3 regions of the Mangrovibacillus cuniculi genome follow, and region 2 is predicted to be linked to each of the others. Evidence: predicted binding sites of a transcription regulator. Region 2 holds the regulator's gene; each other region holds the start of a gene.
What was found. The regulator LexA, encoded in region 2, represses DNA repair genes until DNA is damaged. The targets are predictions, from matches to a motif close to CGAACATATGTTCG.
Positions count from the first base shown of each region.

Region 1: the regulator LexA is predicted to act here: its motif matches at 4,461-4,474, upstream of ruvA (Holliday junction branch migration protein RuvA).
Region 3: the regulator LexA is predicted to act here: its motif matches at 5,111-5,124, upstream of uvrB (excinuclease ABC subunit UvrB).

Region 1 covers NZ_CP049742.1:1,684,444-1,691,193, forward strand. The annotation lists gene G8O30_RS08635 (TIGR04086 family membrane protein) at 1-191, shown strand, start outside; gene yajC (preprotein translocase subunit YajC) at 274-534, opposite strand; gene tgt (tRNA guanosine(34) transglycosylase Tgt) at 574-1,713, opposite strand; gene queA (tRNA preQ1(34) S-adenosylmethionine ribosyltransferase-isomerase QueA) at 1,732-2,760, opposite strand; gene ruvB (Holliday junction branch migration DNA helicase RuvB) at 2,771-3,790, opposite strand; gene ruvA (Holliday junction branch migration protein RuvA) at 3,806-4,408, opposite strand; gene G8O30_RS08665 (BofC C-terminal domain-containing protein) at 4,907-5,437, opposite strand; gene G8O30_RS08670 (YhcN/YlaJ family sporulation lipoprotein) at 5,539-6,258, opposite strand; gene G8O30_RS08675 (phosphotransferase) at 6,343-6,750, opposite strand, start outside.
Region 2 covers NZ_CP049742.1:1,073,984-1,080,733, forward strand. The annotation lists gene G8O30_RS05405 (MerR family transcriptional regulator) at 209-577, shown strand; gene glnA (type I glutamate--ammonia ligase) at 610-1,944, shown strand; gene lexA (transcriptional repressor LexA) at 2,054-2,674, opposite strand; gene yneA (cell division suppressor protein YneA) at 2,842-3,150, shown strand; gene G8O30_RS05425 (YneB family resolvase-like protein) at 3,158-3,826, shown strand; gene G8O30_RS05430 (DUF896 domain-containing protein) at 3,893-4,126, shown strand; gene tkt (transketolase) at 4,244-6,250, shown strand; gene sirA (sporulation inhibitor of replication protein SirA) at 6,495-6,750, shown strand, end outside.
Region 3 covers NZ_CP049742.1:2,174,906-2,181,655, reverse strand. The annotation lists gene G8O30_RS11250 (homoserine dehydrogenase) at 1-589, shown strand, start outside; gene G8O30_RS11245 (S41 family peptidase) at 734-2,188, shown strand; gene G8O30_RS11240 (PDZ domain-containing protein) at 2,513-3,706, shown strand; gene G8O30_RS11235 (hypothetical protein) at 3,800-4,006, shown strand; gene G8O30_RS11230 (YfbR-like 5'-deoxynucleotidase) at 4,066-4,710, shown strand; gene G8O30_RS11225 (DUF2198 family protein) at 4,777-5,010, shown strand; gene uvrB (excinuclease ABC subunit UvrB) at 5,203-6,750, shown strand, end outside.

The DNA.
Region 1 (6,750 bases), 610 kb from region 2:
AAGAAAAGGGTTGGTTAACTGGTGGCTTGACTGGATTAGCTTATACATTGATCGTCCTTTTATTTCAATTCCTTGGCCATGACCAGCTGTTCTCAGGTGGACAATGGATGTATCATGGATTCTATGTATTAACGGCTGTAGTAGCTGGTGTATTAGGAGTAAACGTGGCTGGAAACTCAAGTGCTAGATAAAACGCAAAAAGGTACATTCGCTATTGAATGTACCTTTTTGTAAGGTGTAACATCGCATCTAAACGCGCGCCTTACGCCTTTCTTATACTGTTTGTACCTCACGAATCGCCGCACGGTCGTAAGTTAGACGGCTTCCATCTCCACATAGGATGATTACTTTACCATCGTCGATACCATCTACCGTTCCATGAAGTCCACCAATTGTTACAACACGATCACCACGTTGCAAGTTACTTTGCATTTCTTGTACAGCTTTTTGACGCTTCTGTTGTGGTCTAATTAACAAGAAGTAGAAAAGTACGAACATTAAAATAAGTGGTCCAATAGTACTTAGAATTTCCATTAGATTCCCCCTTTCAAGCAAGCATTCTATTCTCCCAATTTAGAAATTCTTAGCATTTGGCTTATTAAATCCATAACGCTCGAAGAATTCTTCACGGAAATCTCCTAGTCGATCTTCACGAATCGCTTGTCTTACTTGCTCCATTAAGTTTAACAGAAAATGCAGATTATGATAAGTCGTAAGCCTAATTCCGAACGTTTCATCACATTTAATTAAGTGGCGAATATATGCACGAGAATAATTCTGACATGTATAGCATGTACAATTTTCATCAATCGGTCCAAAGTCACGAGCATACTTCGCATTTTTCACTACTAATCGACCATTTGAAGTCATTAATGTACCGTTTCTCGCAATACGAGTTGGTAAAACACAATCAAACATATCAATTCCTCGAATTGCACCATCAATTAAGGAATCTGGAGATCCAACTCCCATAAGATAACGTGGTTTATCTGTAGGAAGATGCGGTGTTGTAAATTCCAACACTCGATTCATCACATCTTTCGGCTCTCCTACAGATAATCCTCCAACTGCATAACCAGGGAAGTCCATAGAAACCAGATCATTCGCACTTTGACGGCGAAGGTCTTCATACTCTCCACCTTGAACGATTCCAAATAATCCTTGAACATCTGGACGTGCATGTGCTTTAAGACAGCGTTCTGCCCAACGAGTTGTACGGTCTACAGAGCGTTGCATATATTCTCTTTCCGCAGGGTACGGAGGACATTCATCGAATGCCATCATGATATCTGATCCTAGTGCGTTTTGAATCTCCATTGCACCTTCAGGAGATAAGAATAATTTGTCTCCATTCATATGGTTACGGAAATACACGCCTTCTTCTTCAATACGACGTAAATCAGACAAACTGAATACTTGGAAGCCACCTGAATCTGTTAAGATTGGCTGATCCCAGTTCATAAATTTATGCAAACCGCCAGCTTCTCTAATAATTTCATGCCCTGGACGTAACCATAGGTGGTAGGTATTACTTAGAATTACTCCTGCTCCCATTGCTTTTAAATCTTCTGGTGACATGGTTTTTACCGTAGCTAAAGTACCTACTGGCATAAACATAGGGGTTTCAAATGAACCATGTGGTGTGTGTAAAATTCCTAATCTAGCTCCTGTTTGCTTACAGGTTTTAATATGTTCGTAACGGATTGCTGTCAATCTAGTTACTCCTCTCTTTTACCGAATAAACATTGCGTCTCCAAAGCTAAAGAAACGATATTTCTCTTCTACTGCTTCGTTATACGCATCTAACATAATTTCTCTTGAAGATAAAGCACTTACTAACATAATCAATGTGGACTTTGGTAAATGGAAATTTGTAATCATTCCATCAATTGCTTTGAACGTATACCCAGGATAAATAAAGATACTTGTCCAACCAGAATCTTCTGCAAACGATCCATCCAACTTTTGAGCAATTGTTTCAAGTGTTCTCGTCGATGTCGTTCCCACCGTAATAATACGTCGTCCATCTCGTTTCGCAGCATTTAACGTCTCTGCAGTTTCTTTTGACATCATATAAAACTCAGCATGCATGTCATGTTCCTCTATAGAGTCCACGGAAACAGGTCTAAATGTACCTAGTCCAACGTGTAACGTGATAAACGTAATGGTAACACCTTTTTGTCTTAAACGTTCTAATAACTCTTCTGTAAAATGCAAACCAGCAGTCGGTGCTGCAGCTGAACCAGCTTCTTTCGCAAACACGGTTTGATATCGATCACGGTCTTCTAACGTTTCACTAATGTATGGAGGAAGTGGCATTTCACCTAGTTCATTTAGCACTTCGTAAAAAACGCCTGTATAATGGAACTTCAGTGTTCGACCACCTTGTTCCCCTTCTTCCGTACAGGTTGCGGTTAGTCTTCCATCACCAAACGAAATAGTGGTACCTACTCTTACTCGTTTCGCTGGTTTGACAAGTGTCTCCCAGTGGTCCGCTTCCGACTGTTTCAACAACAATACTTCTATTTTAGCACCAGTATCTTCTTTTACACCATAAAGCCTTGCTGGAAGTACTTTTGTGTCATTTAATACCAATACGTCTCCAGCTACTAACTCATCATAAATATCTGTAAAAGCCCCGTGCTTTCTTGTACCAGTCTCTTTATCAATCATCATAAGTCGACTACTAGTACGATCTAATAGAGGTGTCTGGGCAATTAATTCTTCTGGTAAATGAAAATCAAAATCTTCTACTTTCACTTTACTTCTCCTACCTTTTTACATCTTTATCTGGGTATAAGTGATCTAACATAAGATACTCATAAGCTTCTTGCGATACGACTCGACCTCGAGGAGTACGATGAATGAAACCTAGCTGCAACAGATAAGGTTCATAGACATCCTCAATAGTCTCTGATTCTTCTCCGATACTAGCGGCAATTGTATCAAGACCAACCGGGCCACCTTTGAATCGAGTAATCATTGTTTTTAAAAGCAAATGATCAATCTGGTCTAATCCTTTTGGATCTACTTCTAATAGTTCCAGTGCCTCGCAAGCTATTTCTTCAGACATTTCTCCATCAGCCTTCACTTGACTGTAGTCTCTTACTCGTTTAAGTAGACGATTGGCTATCCTTGGCGTACCGCGTGACCTTCTAGCGATATGTCCAGCACTATCTAAATCCATATCTGCTTGCAACACTTGCGCTGTTCTACACACAATTTCCGTTAATTCTTTTTCCGTATAATACTCTAATCGGCACAGTACGCCAAATCGGTCACGTAAAGGAGCAGACAGAGATCCTGCTCTCGTAGTTGCTCCCACTAGCGTAAACGGTGGTAAGTCTAAACGTACGCTTCTGGCACTCGGACCAGTACCAATAACGATATCAATACAGTAATCTTCCATTGCAGGATAAAGTACTTCTTCAATCGCTCTAGGTAGTCGATGAATTTCATCAATAAATAGGACATCTCCTGGTTCTAGTGAAGACAGAATAGCTGCTAGGTCCCCTGGTCTTTCAATAGCAGGTCCTGCAGTCGTTCGAAGGTTAACTCCCATTTCTTGCGCAATTACCGCTGCAAGCGTCGTTTTTCCTAATCCTGGAGGTCCGAATAATAGGACATGGTCTAAACATTCTTCCCGTTGCTTTGCTGCTTCAATGAAAATAGCTAAATGACTTTTTACTTTGTCCTGTCCGATATACTGGTCTAACGTTTGGGGACGAAGAGTTTGCTCTAGCAACATATCGTCATTCGTTACTTCTTGCGTTACTAATCTTTCTTCCAAATCTCCCCCACTCCTTTACGTTAGTAAATGTTTTAAAGCTAATTTAATATATCCATCCGTCGTTAATTGTTCTTTTTCCATTTTTGGTCGAAGTTTCTTTATTTCTCTTTCAGAATACCCCAGAGCTTGAAGAGCTAATATTGCTTCTTCCAACGACTGTACTTGCTCTTCCATTTGAGCATCTTGTTCTGCCGTAAATAAAGAGTGCTGAACAGTCTCCCCTAATCCATTTAATTTTCCTTTTAAATCAAGGATCATCTGTCTAGCCGTTTTCTTACCGATACCAGGAAACTTCACCAAGAATGTTTCATTTTCACTTTCAATTGCTTGGATTACCTGGTTTGGTTGTCCACTCGCTAAGATAGCAAGAGCTCCTTTTGGACCAATACCTGAAACATTCAGTAATTTCGTAAACATCCATTTTTCGTCAAATGTTTGAAATCCATAAAGAGCTTGCGTGTCTTCTCTAACATAATGATAGGTAAACACTTTGACTTCTTTACCAGTAGTGTATACAAAAGGGTTGGGGGTCATGATTTCATACCCAATTCCTTGATGATCAATAACTACGTGTTCTGGACTTATATAATCAACCGTACCTGTAATATATGCGTACAATGAGACCACTCCTTTTTAGCACTCCTCATTGTACCATAATTTCACCATTATGCGGGTGTTTGTTCGGTTGGATTGTTGCTGATTAAACAACAAAAGAGAGTAGGACAGAAACTCAGAATGACTGCACCGGGACTTACGTTACAGGGGGACGCTTTCCACGGGGCGGTAAAGAAAAGCTGAAGGCGCGCGTTTAGCCGCGGCAGGAAACTTCGGAAGACCGAGGAGGCAGCCCCTCAGCCACCACAGGGCTTTTGGAGTTTCCCGAGCGGTTGCGCACCTTCAGCTAGAAACTGCATCTTCACGTTGAAACTGCTGTGGGGTCTCAGCTACCCACCTTTTCCGTAGGAGTCGCCCCCTTCCGCTCCAATCCCAAATATTGATTCAAGAGAAACATAAATCTTGCATTTACTTAAGAATAATACCTTTTTGAAGATTATCACCAAGACAAAAAGTACATTCGTTTTGAATGTACCTCTCTTATTTTACTTTTAATTTCCCTTACCACTCTTCTTTAGAAAAAGGTTCATATACCTTTAGTACTTCTTGATAACAATCTTTTGATTTTATTGGTATGCCTTTTTTCAGTTTTTGTAACAAACGACTTTCCATTCCATCTATGTTTATTTGAAAAAAGGATTGAATGATTTCTTGATTAGAAGGGTCACCGTTGTAAATTGTTAAGACTCCCGCTTCCGTCACCCCGAAGTAGCCATTATTTTTAAGTAATGGAGAAATATCATTCTCAAATCTCTCTAATACTACTTCCTTCTCTGTCTCATCAACTATGTTCCACTCTTTATAGTCGTTTCTGATCTCCTCTATTTGGCTAGTCACTGTTTTTGTTTCTTCACTTCTCTCTCCATCCACATAATGTCGAATGAATAACAGTTTCTTCTCTATAGGAGTATCGCTTTCAATCGTATACTGGTCCATTCCCGCTCCTTGTGCGGTATCTTGGTGAAAGAATGTGAAATATATAGCACCTACTAATAGGAGTATCATAAATCCTATTCGGAAATAGATATTCATTTTCGTCACCCTTCCTTTTCTTCACCTTCTTTCACAGTTTTTCCATATCCATCATCTTTATTCAGCATAAATAAAAGGCCACCTAAAAGTGGCCTTTTGAACTAACGATCTAAACGAAGGGATTGAACCATATCTTGTAGGTCATTTTCTAACCCTTCCATCGGTCCACCATCACGAAGATCGTATTCAATTTGACGAACTCGTGTATACATCCCCGGTTCAGTCACTACTTGACAATCTTTATTGTTCAAGAAAGGAGTAGCTGCTTGCTTAACTTCTCTCTCTGTCTCAGCTCGCTTTGATTCATCTTCCACATCAACCGCAATAATAACGTCATCTTGATACACAACTGAGTGTACGCCTTTTACGTTTTCTACTCCACCAGCAGCTTCATTAATACGATCTGCTAATTCACCAGAGTATGCACTGAAGTAAGATGAACGAGTTGGTTTTTCCCCCATAGAAATATGTTGGTGATAATTTCTATCATTTTCTGAATACTCACCATTATGAGAGAAGAAATTCCTACCATACTGATTTATTGGTTCTGCTGGATTTCCCATTTGATACCCATAATCGTTATATTGACCACGATTATGACGCTGCCTGTCTGATGCCACGCCATCGTTATAATCAACTAATTCTGCAACAGGACCTTGACGAGTGTCTTGGCCGAAATTACCATCTTTATCGTCAGAATAGTATCCTAATGGCTGTGTTGAATCAGTATAACGATCTCTTCCAGCTTCTTCGTTTCCACACGCTGCTAGTGTAACAAGTGAAAGGCTAGCACACGCGATCATTTTCCAATGCTTCTCCATCCCCATTACCCCCTAATAAACATTTGAGCGTTTGCTCTAGATTAGGTTGTGAGGATAAGGAGAATTCATACCATGTAAAGTTCGTTAATTGTTACCTTCTAATAAAGCTATTTCTTTTTCTACTCGTTCATAAAAACGAATACGCAACGTCCATTGATTTACCGTTAAGTCATATAAGAAAGGCCAAAGCTGTTGTTGTTGAGCCATAGAAGAATAAAGAAATCGATTCCATTCACGAAATAAATCTGATGGGAAAAGTAAACCATATAAAAATGGAAGAGATGAGGAGTATTGAGAAAAATGATTTTGCTCCATTAACTTGATAAATGACCAGTTGATAGAAGGAAGTATGCGATTGGCTATTTGAAGTTCATCTGCTAACCTTGGACCTTTTCCCATCAAATCAAAATCAACCAGGTATAGGATCCCGTTTGCATGTCGAAAGAAATTGTGATGAGCTAAATCCCCGTGAAGGACTACTTCTTCTTCATC
Region 2 (6,750 bases):
GTGCATTTATTAAATGCACCTTTCTTGTATTTTTAAATAGTCTATAGGGTCTTTGTCTATAAAGATAAGATTGAAATAGTTGTAAATAAATTGTCATGTTATATTTTCTAACATGAAGTTGACATAATTTATTACATATCATATACTAACACTATCGTCATAGCGAAGGAGGGATGTAGTAGTGAGAAGTAGTCAGCTGAGACGTACAATGGCCATTTTTTCCATGGGATCTGTTATGAAGTTAACAGATTTAACTGCACGTCAGATTCGCTACTATGAAGAGCATGAACTAATTACTCCTGAGCGAACAGACGGTAACAGACGATTATTCTCCTTAAACGACATTGACCGTTTATTGGAGATAAAAGATTTAATTGACCAAGGAATTAATATGGCTGGTATAAAGCGTATACTTATTCCTGGCAATACAGAACCTGTAATTGTAAATTCTGAAAGTAAGCAAAAGGAATTATCTGATAAAGAACTTCGTAAGCTATTACGAAAGGAAATGTATCAGCCTGGAAAGTATCCCCGAGATTCCATTAGACAAGGAGAACTTTCACGCTTCTTTCATTAAAATTAAACAGATATTAGAGGAGGAACCACCAAATGGCAAAGTATACTCGTGAAGACATTAGACGCTTCGCTGAAGAACAAAACGTAAAATATATTCGTTTACAGTTTACGGATATTTTAGGAACAATTAAAAATGTAGAAATCCCTGTTAGTCAGTTAGAAAAAGCGTTAGATAACAAAATGATGTTTGACGGTTCTTCTATTGAAGGATTTGTTCGTATTGAAGAATCTGATATGTTACTATACCCAGATTTGGATACATGGGTTGTATTCCCTTGGACTGCAGAAAAAGGAAAAGTTGCTCGTTTAATCTGTGATATTTATAATCCAGACGGAACGCCATTTGATGGAGATCCTCGTAATAATTTACGCCGAGTGTTAAAAGAAATGGAAGAGTTAGGATTTACTGATTTCAATCTTGGACCAGAGCCTGAGTTTTTCTTATTCAAACTAGATGAAAAAGGCGAACCTACTCTAGAACTAAATGACAACGGTGGTTATTTCGACTTAGCACCTACAGATTTAGGAGAAAACTGCCGTCGTGATATCGTTCTTGAGCTAGAAGAAATGGGATTTGAAATTGAAGCATCTCACCATGAAGTAGCTCCAGGTCAACACGAAATTGACTTTAAATATGCAGATGCTTTAAAAGCATGTGACGATATTCAAACGTTTAAATTAGTTGTTAAAACAATTGCTCGTAAGCATGGTTTACATGCTACATTCATGCCAAAACCACTATTTGGTGTTAACGGTTCTGGAATGCATGCTAACTTATCTCTATTTAAAGGTAAAGAAAATGCATTCTACGATACAACTGGTAAACTTGAACTAAGTGAGACAGCTTACCAATTTATCGCGGGTATTATTAAGAATGCAACTGCCTTCACAGCAGTTACAAACCCAACGGTAAACTCTTATAAGCGTTTAGTACCAGGTTACGAAGCTCCATGTTATGTTGCTTGGTCTGCACGTAACCGTAGTCCATTAATTCGTATTCCATCTTCACGTGGTCTTTCTACTCGTGTAGAAGTACGTTCTGTAGATCCAGCTGCTAACCCATATTTAGCAATGGCAGTTCTGTTAGCTGCAGGTCTTGATGGAATTAAGAACAAATTATCGGCTCCAGCTCCAGTTGATCGTAATATTTATGTTATGAACAAACAAGAGCGTGAAGAAGCAGGAATTGTAGATCTACCAGGTTCCCTTGCATTAGCGTTAGATGAGTTGAAAGCTAATGAAACAATGACTGCAGCACTTGGTGAGCATATCTTTGAACACTTTATTGAAGCAAAAGAAATTGAGTGGGATATGTTCCGTACAGCAGTTCACCCTTGGGAACGCGACCAATATATGAAGCAATATTAATAAATAGTAGAAAGCCTCTCTGTAGTTTACAGAGAGGCTTTCTCTTTTGTAGGTAAAAGAAAAAGCACTGTTCAAAAGAACAATGCCTCGCTATGAATAACCTTATACATTAATATATCTCTCTGTAAACTCCGATGACTTTTCCTAAGATCGTTACTTGGCGTAAGAATAGTGGCTCCATAGAAGAGTTTTCTGGTTGAAGACGGAATAAGTCTTTTTCCTTAAAGAACCTTTTAACGGTAGCTTCATCATCTTCTGTCATGGCAACTACAATATCGCCATTATTTGCTGTATGCTGTTGACGAACAATGACAAAATCACCATCTAAAATTCCGGCTTCAATCATACTCTCTCCCATAATTTCAAGCATAAAGATATTTTCGTCTGCAGGTGCTAATCGTTCAGGTAACGGAAAATACTCTTCTACATTTTCAATTGCAGTAATAGGAGAACCTGCAGTGACTTTACCCACTAATGGGACGCTTGTAACTCTAGGAACTGGAATTAATTCTTCTTCCAAATTAATTACTTCGATTGCTCTTGGTTTTGTGGGGTCTCTTCTAATTAGGCCTTTTGCTTCTAATCTAGCTAAATGTCCATGAACAGTAGAACTAGATGCTAAACCAACTGCTTCTCCGATTTCTCGAACAGATGGTGGATACCCTTTACCCTTAACTTCTTCTTTTATAAATGTAAGGATATCTTGTTGCCTTTTCGTTAATTTCGTCATCATAGCACCTCGGTCTCGTATCATATTATACTCTTAGTATAACACGTGTTCGTATTTAGTACAAACATAAGTTCGATTTTGTTCTTGACGAGAATGTTTGTTCGTATTATATTTAGACTATACATACGAACAAACATTCTCTTGGAGGGATTAGTGTGATGAATTTTATGAAAAACAATATACCTTGTATATCACTGATAGCTTTACTGTTCTTTTTATCTTTAATAGGACCTATGCTTCTAGATAAAAAACATCAACATGATTTCCAATCAATTACCGTTACAGAAGGTGATACATTATGGGAGATTGCATCTTCTTATCAAAATTCTAGAGAAACGCATGAAGTTATTAATCTAATAAAAATAGAAAATAATATTACGGATGATATAATACAGGCTGGTCAAATTTTACGAGTACCCGTATTTCAAGTAACGGAGAAAGAAATAGTTTACGCAACTAGTGAAGAACGGAGATGAGTGTTTTTTGAGTAATGCAATCATTTATTGTAGAGTTAGTACAAAAAATGAAGAACAAGAATCATCTTTAAATAGGCAGAGAACAGAATTAGAAGAATTGGCTAAACAACACAATTTATCTGTTATTCAAGTCATTCAAGAAAAAGCTAGTGGATATGATTTCGAACGTGAAGGATTATTTGAGATGATGGAAATGTTTAAATTGAGACAAGCAGATTGTTTGCTAATACAAGATGATACAAGACTTGGTAGAGGTAGTGCTAAAATTGCTTTATTGCATCTTTTGATGAAAGATAACATTAAACTATACACGGTTTCCAATCAGGGTGATTTACAATTATCTGATGCAGATGAAATGGTATTGAAAATAGTTTCGATGGTAGAAGAGTATCAAAGAAAGCTGCACAATGCCAAAATTAAAAGAGGAATGAAGAAGGCGGTAGAAAACGGGTATAAGCCAATTAGAAACTTAGGCAACAAAGGTAATGAAGCAGGTAGAGAAAGAATTGACATTCCGATTGAAGAGATTGTTCGATTAAGGAAAGCTAAATTGTCTTTTAATGATATTGCAGCTACATTACGCGGATTAGGATATCCAGTATCGAAGGCAACTGTAAACAGACGTTATTTGGAATACATAGAAAAAATGGAGTCATTACAAGAAAAAAAATCATAAATCTTGCCTTTCTACGTATTTTTCGTTACGATGACGATATTCTACATGAATATAGGAGGGGCTAGTATGCTTCCGCAGCATAAATTAGATCGAATTAATGAACTATCAAAGAAGAGTAAGACATCGGGATTAAGTCAGGATGAAGCTAAAGAACAACAGGAACTGCGACAAGAATATCTAAAGGTTTTTCGTTCCACTATGAGAGACACAATTGAGCATGTAAAAGTTATTGATCCAAATGGGGATGATGTAACTCCAAAAAAAGTAGTGGAAAGTCAAAAGAAAAATCGCTTACAATAAACACTCAACATGTTTTACATGTTGAGATTTTGTTTTCTATTAATATTAAAGGGTATAATAGTATTGGAAATCGCTACATAGTTAGGTATGTAGATGTATCTTGAAAGGGGATTTATCATGTCATTCACACAAGTAGATCAAGTAGCAGTTAATGCAATTAGGAATTTGTCTATTGATGCAGTTGAAAAAGCAAATTCAGGACACCCTGGTATGCCTATGGGTGCTGCGCCAATGGCTTATGCCTTATGGACTCAACAAATGAACCATAATCCAAAAAATCCGAAATGGTTTAATAGAGACCGTTTTGTTCTATCCGCTGGTCATGGTTCTGCGCTTCTTTATAGCCTTCTTCATCTATCTGGTTACGACTTATCTATGGAAGAGTTAAAAAACTTCCGTCAATGGGGCAGTAAAACACCTGGTCACCCAGAATTTGGTCATACTCCAGGCGTTGAAGCAACAACAGGTCCATTAGGACAAGGGATCGCAATGGCAGTTGGGATGGCAATGGCAGAGAGACATTTAGCGGCAGTATATAATAAACCAAACTATGACCTGATTGATCACTTTACATATACTATTTGTGGTGATGGGGACTTAATGGAAGGTGTATCTGCTGAAGCAGCTTCTTTAGCAGCTCACTTAAAACTAGGTCGTTTAGTTGTCATGTACGACTCTAATGATATTTCACTAGATGGGGATTTAAGTCAATCTTTCTCTGAAAATGTACTTCAACGTTTTGATGCTTACGGATGGCAAACACTACGAGTGGAAGATGGTAACAGTTTAGAAGAAATTAATAAAGCGCTGGATGCAGCAAAACAAGACGTTGAACGTCCGACACTTATTGAAGTGAAAACAGTTATTGGTTTTGGTTCCCCAAATCGAGCTGGCAGCTCATCTGCACACGGAGCTCCTCTTGGAACGGATGAAAGAGCATTAACTCGTAAGACATACGGTTGGGAACATGAAGATTTCCATGTGCCTAGTGATGTATATGACCGATTTACTGAAACGATTGTCGATCCGGGTGCAGTAAAAGAAGAGGAATGGAACAAACTATTCGCACAATACCAAGAACAATATCCAGAACTAGCAAATCAACTATTATCAGCAATTAATGGAGAACTTCCAGAAGGTTGGGATAAGCAAATTCCAACTTTTGAAGTTGGTAAGGCTACTGCTACACGTGCTTCAGGTGGAGATGTTCTAAACGGAATTGCTAAAGGTTTACCTTCCTTCATCGGAGGATCTGCAGACTTAGCTGGATCGAACAAAACAATGATTAAAAACGAAGCAGATTTTATGCCTGCATCTTATCAAGGTAGAAACATTTGGTTTGGTGTTCGTGAGTTCGCAATGGGTGCAGCAATGAACGGAATGGCTTTACATGGTGGAGTAAAAGTATTCGGCGGAACATTCTTTGTTTTCTCTGACTACTTACGTCCAGCTATCCGCTTAGCCGCTTTAATGAATTTACCTGTAACATATGTATTTACACATGATAGTATTGCTGTAGGAGAAGATGGACCTACTCATGAACCTGTTGAACAATTACCATCTCTTCGTGCAATGCCGAACTTATCTGTTATTCGACCTGCTGATGCTAATGAAACGGTTGCAGCATGGAAAGTTGCAGTTACTTCGACAGACCGCCCAACAGCATTAGTATTATCACGTCAGAACTTGCCTACTTTAGAGCATACTGCTGAATTAGCTTTAGATGGAGTTTCGAAAGGTGCTTACGTGGTTTCTCCTTCTGGAAAAGAGAACGATGACGCTCTATTGTTGGCTACAGGATCAGAAGTTCCACTAGCTGTAGAAGCTCAGAAAGTATTGGCTTCTGAAGGAATTAGTGTCTCTGTTGTAAGTATGCCTGCATGGGATCGTTTTGAAGAGCAATCGCAAGAATACAAAGATTCGGTTCTACCAAAATCTGTGAAAAAGCGCCTTGCAATTGAAATGGCAAATCCACTTGGATGGGAGCGTTACACAGGAGATGAAGGTGACATTCTTGCCATCAATACATTCGGTGCTTCAGCTCCAGAAAAACGTATCTTAGAAGAGTATGGCTTTACTGTAGAAAACGTTGTTTCTAGAGTAAAAGCATTACTGCAAAAATAATTTATATTAAATTGAAAGCCTAGAACTAAAACCATAAAGACAGGTGTAATCATTAATGGATTCACCTGTCTTTTTCTTTGATAATTAGTAAATGAAACCTACCCTTTTGTTTGTGCAGTCAGTTTACATTCATCAATTTATGCGGTTCGACAAAATGAATGGATTTTGACATCGTAAAGTGACATTAATCTTCTTCATCTTATTTTATACTAGAGTTACTAGTTGAAGATAAGGAGGAAGAAGTATGAGAATCTATCATATTCATTCTATTGAACAAGAATTTGCCTATTTTTTTTACGGAAGAGAGAGTAAGTTTTTGTCTTTATTTCAACACTATCGGAGAGCTTCTGATTGGATGAAACCACATATTGAAAAACAAATTACTGCTGTAACAAAGCCACTATTTTTCTTTACAATCGAACGCTTATTACAACAGCATGGCTCATTTTCTATACAACCACAAACACAACTACCTACTTATGAATTAAAAGGGAAAGATC
Region 3 (6,750 bases), 1.1 Mb from region 2:
TACCGGTGGTGCAATTCCTATCATCCGCTCCATCAATGAGCTGTTGCACATACAAACTTTCACGAGAATTGATGGAATTGTCAATGGGACAACGAATTACTTAGTCACCACACTCCGAAAAGAGGGAGGAGATTTCTTCGAGCATGTCAAAAAAGCGCAAGAAAAAGGCTATGCGGAAGCGGATCCTTCGTTTGATATAGATGGCTGGGATGCCTTATTTAAGCTACGCATTATGTGTGAATCTGTCTTTGGTAAATCACCAGATAAAGAAACGAGAATTCCTCTAGGTCCATTTGTACAGCAAGTGAAACCGAAAGAAGGAGAGCGTATTCGATATATCGCTTCTGCCTATTTTGAAGAAGATGTCTTACACGCCGTAATTGCTCCCAAAGTAATTCTGCCAGAACATCCGCTATTCGGAGTAGATGGAGTGACAAATGCAATAGCGTTGACGACAACCTACTCCGATGTTTTGACCTTCACGGGACCTGGTGCAGGAAGTTACCCAACAGCAAGTGCCATGGTAGATGATTGGATTTCATATGTAAAGTTAGTTAAACCAGTGGTTCCTGCTAGCGCCGGTAGATGACAAAACTTAGGAATAACCTGTCCTACTCCTTCATATAGTGGAGTAACAAGACATCATGACAAGAACTCGTCGCTTGTCATGGTGTTTTTTACTTTACGGAGATAAAGGGCTATATTAGGTGGTCCTTTTTATAGGAGGTTTACAATGCATACAAAAACTATTTCTACCATTATGGTTTGTTCTCTTTTAACTGGATCGGTTGGTGCGTACTTTGGCTCAGAGTGGAAGGAAAAGCAACTAACAGTAATTGAAACGGCAAACGGTGTAGCGACGCCGATTAACGGAAATATCACACCGGAACAAGAGGAGAAAATCAGACAAGCGTTCAGTTTAATTCACGACTCTTATGTAGAGGAAATGTCTGATGATGAGCTTGTGGCAGGTGCCATTGAAGGAATGGTTCAAACGTTAAATGACCCGTATTCAGTCTACATGGATGCAGAGACCGCAACTCGTTTCCAGCAAACATTGCAATCTTCTTTCGAGGGAATTGGTGCGGAAGTAACGGTGCAAGATGGAAAGCTAGTAATCGTTTCTCCATTTAAAGGGAGTCCTGCAGAAAAAGCTGGGTTAAAGCCGTTGGATCAAATTCTTGCGATAGATGGACAATCAGTGGAAGGATTAGATTTGGTAGAAGCGACCATGAAGATTCGTGGGGAAAAAGGCTCGACAGTGCAAATTCAAATTAAGCGAAAAGGGTTAGCGAATCCCTTAACGGTTATTGTGAAGAGAGATGAGATTCCTGTAGAGACGGTCAAAACAGAGATGGTAACGAAAAATGAGAAGACGTATGGCGTAATCGAAGTTAGTAGTTTTTCAGAACATACAGCGGAAGATTTCTTAACTTCTATTGCGGATTTGGAAGCGAAAAAAGTAGCCGGAATTATTATTGATGTCCGTGGAAATCCAGGTGGATTGTTATCAGCTGTAGAGAAAATGGTGCAGCCGCTGGTGACTGCTGAAAAGCCGTACTTGCAAATTCAAGAGCGAAACGGTGAAACAACAGGCTTTCAATCAAATAATGCAAAGAAAAAACCATATCCAATCGCGGTGTTAATGGATAAAGGAAGCGCGTCTGCGTCGGAAATTTTAGCGGCAGCATTACAAGAAGCGGGAGGATATCCGTTAGTTGGGGAAACATCTTTCGGTAAAGGAACCGTGCAACAGCCACTGGAACTGTCGGATAAGAGTACCATCAAGTTGACGATGGCAAAATGGTTAACACCTGATGGAAACTGGATTCATGGAAAAGGTATTAAGCCAACAGTAGAAGTACAGCAACCGGCCATTTTCCATGCGCATCTATTGCAGTTATCGGAAACATTGAAGCGTGAAATGAATAATGAAGAAGTGCTAGCGGCACAAGAAATGTTAGCTGGCTTAGGATATGAACCAGGTCGAACGGATGGTTACTTCAGCATTCAAACAGAAAAAGCAGTGCGCGACTTCCAAGTAGCACAAAACATCGTCGTCTCTGGACAAATCGATAAGCAAACGGCAATGGCATTGGAAGAACAGGTTCGAGCGGAGATCAACAAGCAAGAAAACGACTTGCAGTTGGCAAAGGCTGTGGAGATTTTGGAGGCTGAGGGAAGGTAGTAATGACTGGAGCGACCAAACTTCAGGGAAAGCGACCGAACTTCGGCCGAAGCGACCAAACTTCGGCGGAAGCGACCGAACTTCGGCAGAAGCGACCAAACTCCGGCGAAAGCGACCGAACTTCGGCCGAAGCGACCGAACTACAGCGAAAGCGACCAATTCTCCAAGCATAATGAATCACAAATAGTCCATAAGCAATAAACCTATAAAAAAACACCAAACTAAAGTAGAGTTTTGGTGTTTTTTTATGGTAATCGATTCCTGTTTGTAAAAGGAGTGTGATAAAATAAGAGTATTATAGTTTTTGATAAGGTGGTACTCAACATGGGAACCGTTTTACTAGAGTTGGTCAAAGGATTGGGATACATATTTATTCATCCATTAACATATGTCGCAGTAGCTTTTTGTGTTTTATTAGGTTACGTCCGTGTCAAACAAGAACGTAAACATTTTCATGTGAGAGCGCATGACGGTTGGTTTGAATTCCGCGAGTTTTTCACTCCAATTAGTATTGGCGCAGGTGTAATTTTATCAGCAGTCCTTCTTCTATTAGGACCGGTCTTACCGCTATCCTGGCTGTTAGTTACAACTTCTGTCATGCTGCTTACCGTGTTAAGTTTCCGTTATGAAATTGCATCAATGGCCTATGTCGTCCCTTTCGCAGCGTTAATGATTTACACCCTAAATCAAGGGGTAATTTCAAATCTTCCATCCTGGCTAGAGGTCTCAGAGGGAACAACTGTATATTGGACCGCACTGTTCGGATTGATGTCAATTCTACTACTAGTAGAAGGAATTCTCATTCGTTCGAAAGCTAGCAAAGCAACTTCTCCAAGAACCATAGTGAGTAAAAGAGGACAAGTCGTCGGAGTTCATCACTCCAAACGTCTGTGGTTTCTGCCGCTAATCTTCCTAGTTCCAACTGGTCCAATCAGTGATTCGACTTGGTGGCCAATTATTCATCTAGGAGAAACAGCTTTTCACATTGTTGGAGTTCCGCTCGTCTTAGGTTTCCACAAAAAGATCAAAGCGAGATATGCAAAAGAGGCAATAAATTTTATAGGGAAACAACTAGTTGCTCTTTCTATACTAGCGATAGGTTTGGTGCCTGTAGCGTACTTTCTTCCGGTAACAGTTCCGTACTTATTTGGACTTATTGTTGCTCTTCGACTAATACTTCAGTATGGTCACTTTAAAATTGAACAGACAAAACCTTTCTTCTATACGAAAAAGATGAAAGGATTGCAAGTACTTGGGGTTGTACCTAATTCTCCAGCAGATAAAATGGAAATTGTACCGGGGGAAGTTTTGTCGAAAGTAAACGGAATCCCTGTTAAAAATGAAAGAGAGTTATATGAAGCTATTCAAAAAAATGCTGCACATTGTAAAATTGAGGTGTTTGACTTGAATGGTGAGATTCGTAAAGTTCAACGTGCCTTATATGAAGGAGAACATCATCAATTAGGTGTTTTCGTTTTAGAAGAAACAAAGTCTTATAGTAATGCAGAGGTTTCATAAAAGCCATCCGTTTAGGGTGGCTTTTTGTGTCGTCATCACTTTTTCGATATAATTAGACGTATTTTGAACAGTGAGTTTGAGAGGAGTATGAAAATGGGTAAAATATCTATATTCGTTGGACTAATCTTTTTTGTTGTATTTGGAGGATCATTTGTCACAAGCCTAATCTCTTCTGGATATGTTAATGTACAAATGTTAATTGGTGCGCTATTAGGAGCGCTTCTTGCATGGACGGGTTACAGACGAACAGCTTTATTGAAAATGGCTAAGAAGAATCAAGATGAAAACGACAAAAACTAATTGAATAGATAGTCTATATATGTTAGAATATTCAAAATTCTTCTGCAGGAGTGAGTGTAATGGGTGTTCATGAATATTTTAAAAGCTTAGCAGACTTAGAAAACATCTATCGTTGTCCAGGAAAGTTCAAATACCAACTACACTCCGTGGCAAGTCACTCATTTAAAGTCACGAAGATCGCGCAATTTTTAGGTACAGTCGAAGAACAATCCGGGCAAGAAGTGGATTGGAAGACGCTTTATGAAAAAGCGCTCAACCATGATTACGCAGAACTATTCACTGGAGATATTAAAACACCTGTAAAGTACGCCTCTCATGAATTGAAAAAACTTTTTAGTCAGGTAGAGGAAGAAATGACGGCGAAATTTATTGAACGTGAAATACCGACTGAATACCATGAGGCGTTCTTTAGAAGATTTAAAGAAGGCAAAGACGAAACATTAGAAGGAAAGATACTATCGGTTGCAGATAAAATTGACCTACTATATGAATCTTTTGGAGAAATTCAAAAAGGTAATCCAGAACCGCTCTTCATAGAAATTTACGAAGAGGCGTTAACGACTATTATGAAGTTTAAAGAGATGGAGTCTGTTAAATTTTTTACGGAATCCATTTTGCCAGACTTAATGAGAGAACGATTTGTGGAACAGAGTGAAATGGTCTCCATAACGAAAGGAATCATTCAGAATAGTCAAGAAAAATAGCGTACTAAGACTTGCGCAAATCTTTATGGTCCCCTATAGTTAAAGTAAAAGGGGGCGTCAGGTGAAGTGATTGACAAAGTAATATCGGCAATGCTTTTTCCGGCGATCCTTGTCATCTTGTTTACACACATCACGTACAGCCGAACGGTTGCATTGTTGTTAACATTAGCATTAATCGCTGTTTCCGCTTATAAAGGATATACGCATACATGGGGCCTCATCATTATTGATGCAGCTTCCTTAACATTGGGCTTAGTGATTGCGAACTGGCTCATTAATAAAAACCGACGATTGGAGTAGATCGTTGGTTTTTTTGTTACGTGACCAGTAACAACTCATCGTTGACCACGTGATGTGGTCTGCTCTTAGATGAGTCTCCTTCATTTTAAAAATAAAATAACGAACATACTTTCGTATATTGTTGGTTAAAAATGACTTGCTTGTGGTAGAATAAAAATAACGAATCTTTGTTCTGTTTAGGGAGGTATTTCTCTGTTGAAAGAGTTTGAATTAGTATCCAAGTATACACCTCAAGGAGATCAGCCGGAAGCAATTAAGAAAATTGTGAAAGGTCTCCATGAAGGTAAAAGACATCAAACATTATTAGGTGCTACAGGAACTGGTAAAACCTTTACGATCTCCAATGTTATTAAAGAAGTGAATCGACCAACACTAATCATTGCCCACAACAAAACATTAGCTGGTCAGCTTTATAGTGAATTTAAAGAGTTTTTTCCGAACAATGCTGTAGAATACTTCGTTAGTTACTACGATTACTATCAACCAGAGGCGTATGTCCCACAAACTGATACGTACATAGAAAAAGACGCTAGTATTAATGATGAAATTGATAAATTGCGCCACTCTGCAACGTCCTCTTTATTTGAGCGAAACGATGTTATTATCATCGCATCTGTATCTTGTATATATGGTCTTGGATCTCCAGAGGAATACCGTGATTTAGTAGTTTCCTTACGGGTTGGAATGGAACTAGAGAGAAATCAACTTTTACGAAAACTAGTAGATGTTCAATATGAAAGAAACGATATTGACTTCCAACGTGGAACTTTCCGTGTTCGTGGGGATGTAGTGGAAATTTTCCCTGCATCGAGAGACGAGCGTTGTATGCGTGTAGAGTTCTTTGGAGACGAGATTGATCGTATTCGAGAAGTAGATGCGTTAACAGGTGAAATTCTAGGTGAACGTGAACATGTTGCTATTTTCCCAGCATCTCACTTCGTAACACGCGAAGAAAAAATGAAAAAAGCTATCATAAATATAGAAGCAGAATTAGAGGAGCGATTAGAAGAATTAAATGAACAAAACAAACTGCTAGAAGCACAGCGTTTAGAGCAGCGAACGCGCTATGATTTAGAAATGATGAGAGAAATGGGCTTTTGCTCAGGTATCGAGAACTATTCTAGACATTTAACTTTGCGAGAGTCTGGCGCTACGCCTTACACGCTCTTAGATTATTTTCCAAAAGATATGTTAATCGTAATTGACGAGTCACACGTTACGCTTCCTCAAATCAGAGGGATGTTTAATGGGGACCAAGCTCGTAAACAAGTTCTAGTAGACCATGGATTCCGTCTGCCATCTGCGAAAGATAACAGACCGTTAACGTTCCAAGAGTTTGAGAAACATGCTAGTCAGTTAGTTTATGTTTCCGCAACTCCAGGTCCATATGAAATCGAACATACTCCCGATTTTGTGGAGCAGATTATTCGACCAACTGGACTGTTGGACCCTACAATTGATATCCGTCCAATCGAAGGTCAAATCGATGACTTGCTTGGGGAAATTCAAGACCGTATCAATAAGAATGAGCGTGTGTTAGTCACAACTTTAACGAAAAAAATGTCTGAAGATTTAACGGATTATCTAAAAGACATTGGTATTAAAGTTCAGTACCTTCACTCAGAAGTAAAAACGCTAGAACGAATTCAAATTATCCGTGACTTGCGCTTAGGTAAATATGACGTTCTTGTGGGGATTAACTTATTAAGAGAAGGTTTAGACATCCCAGAAGTTTCGCTT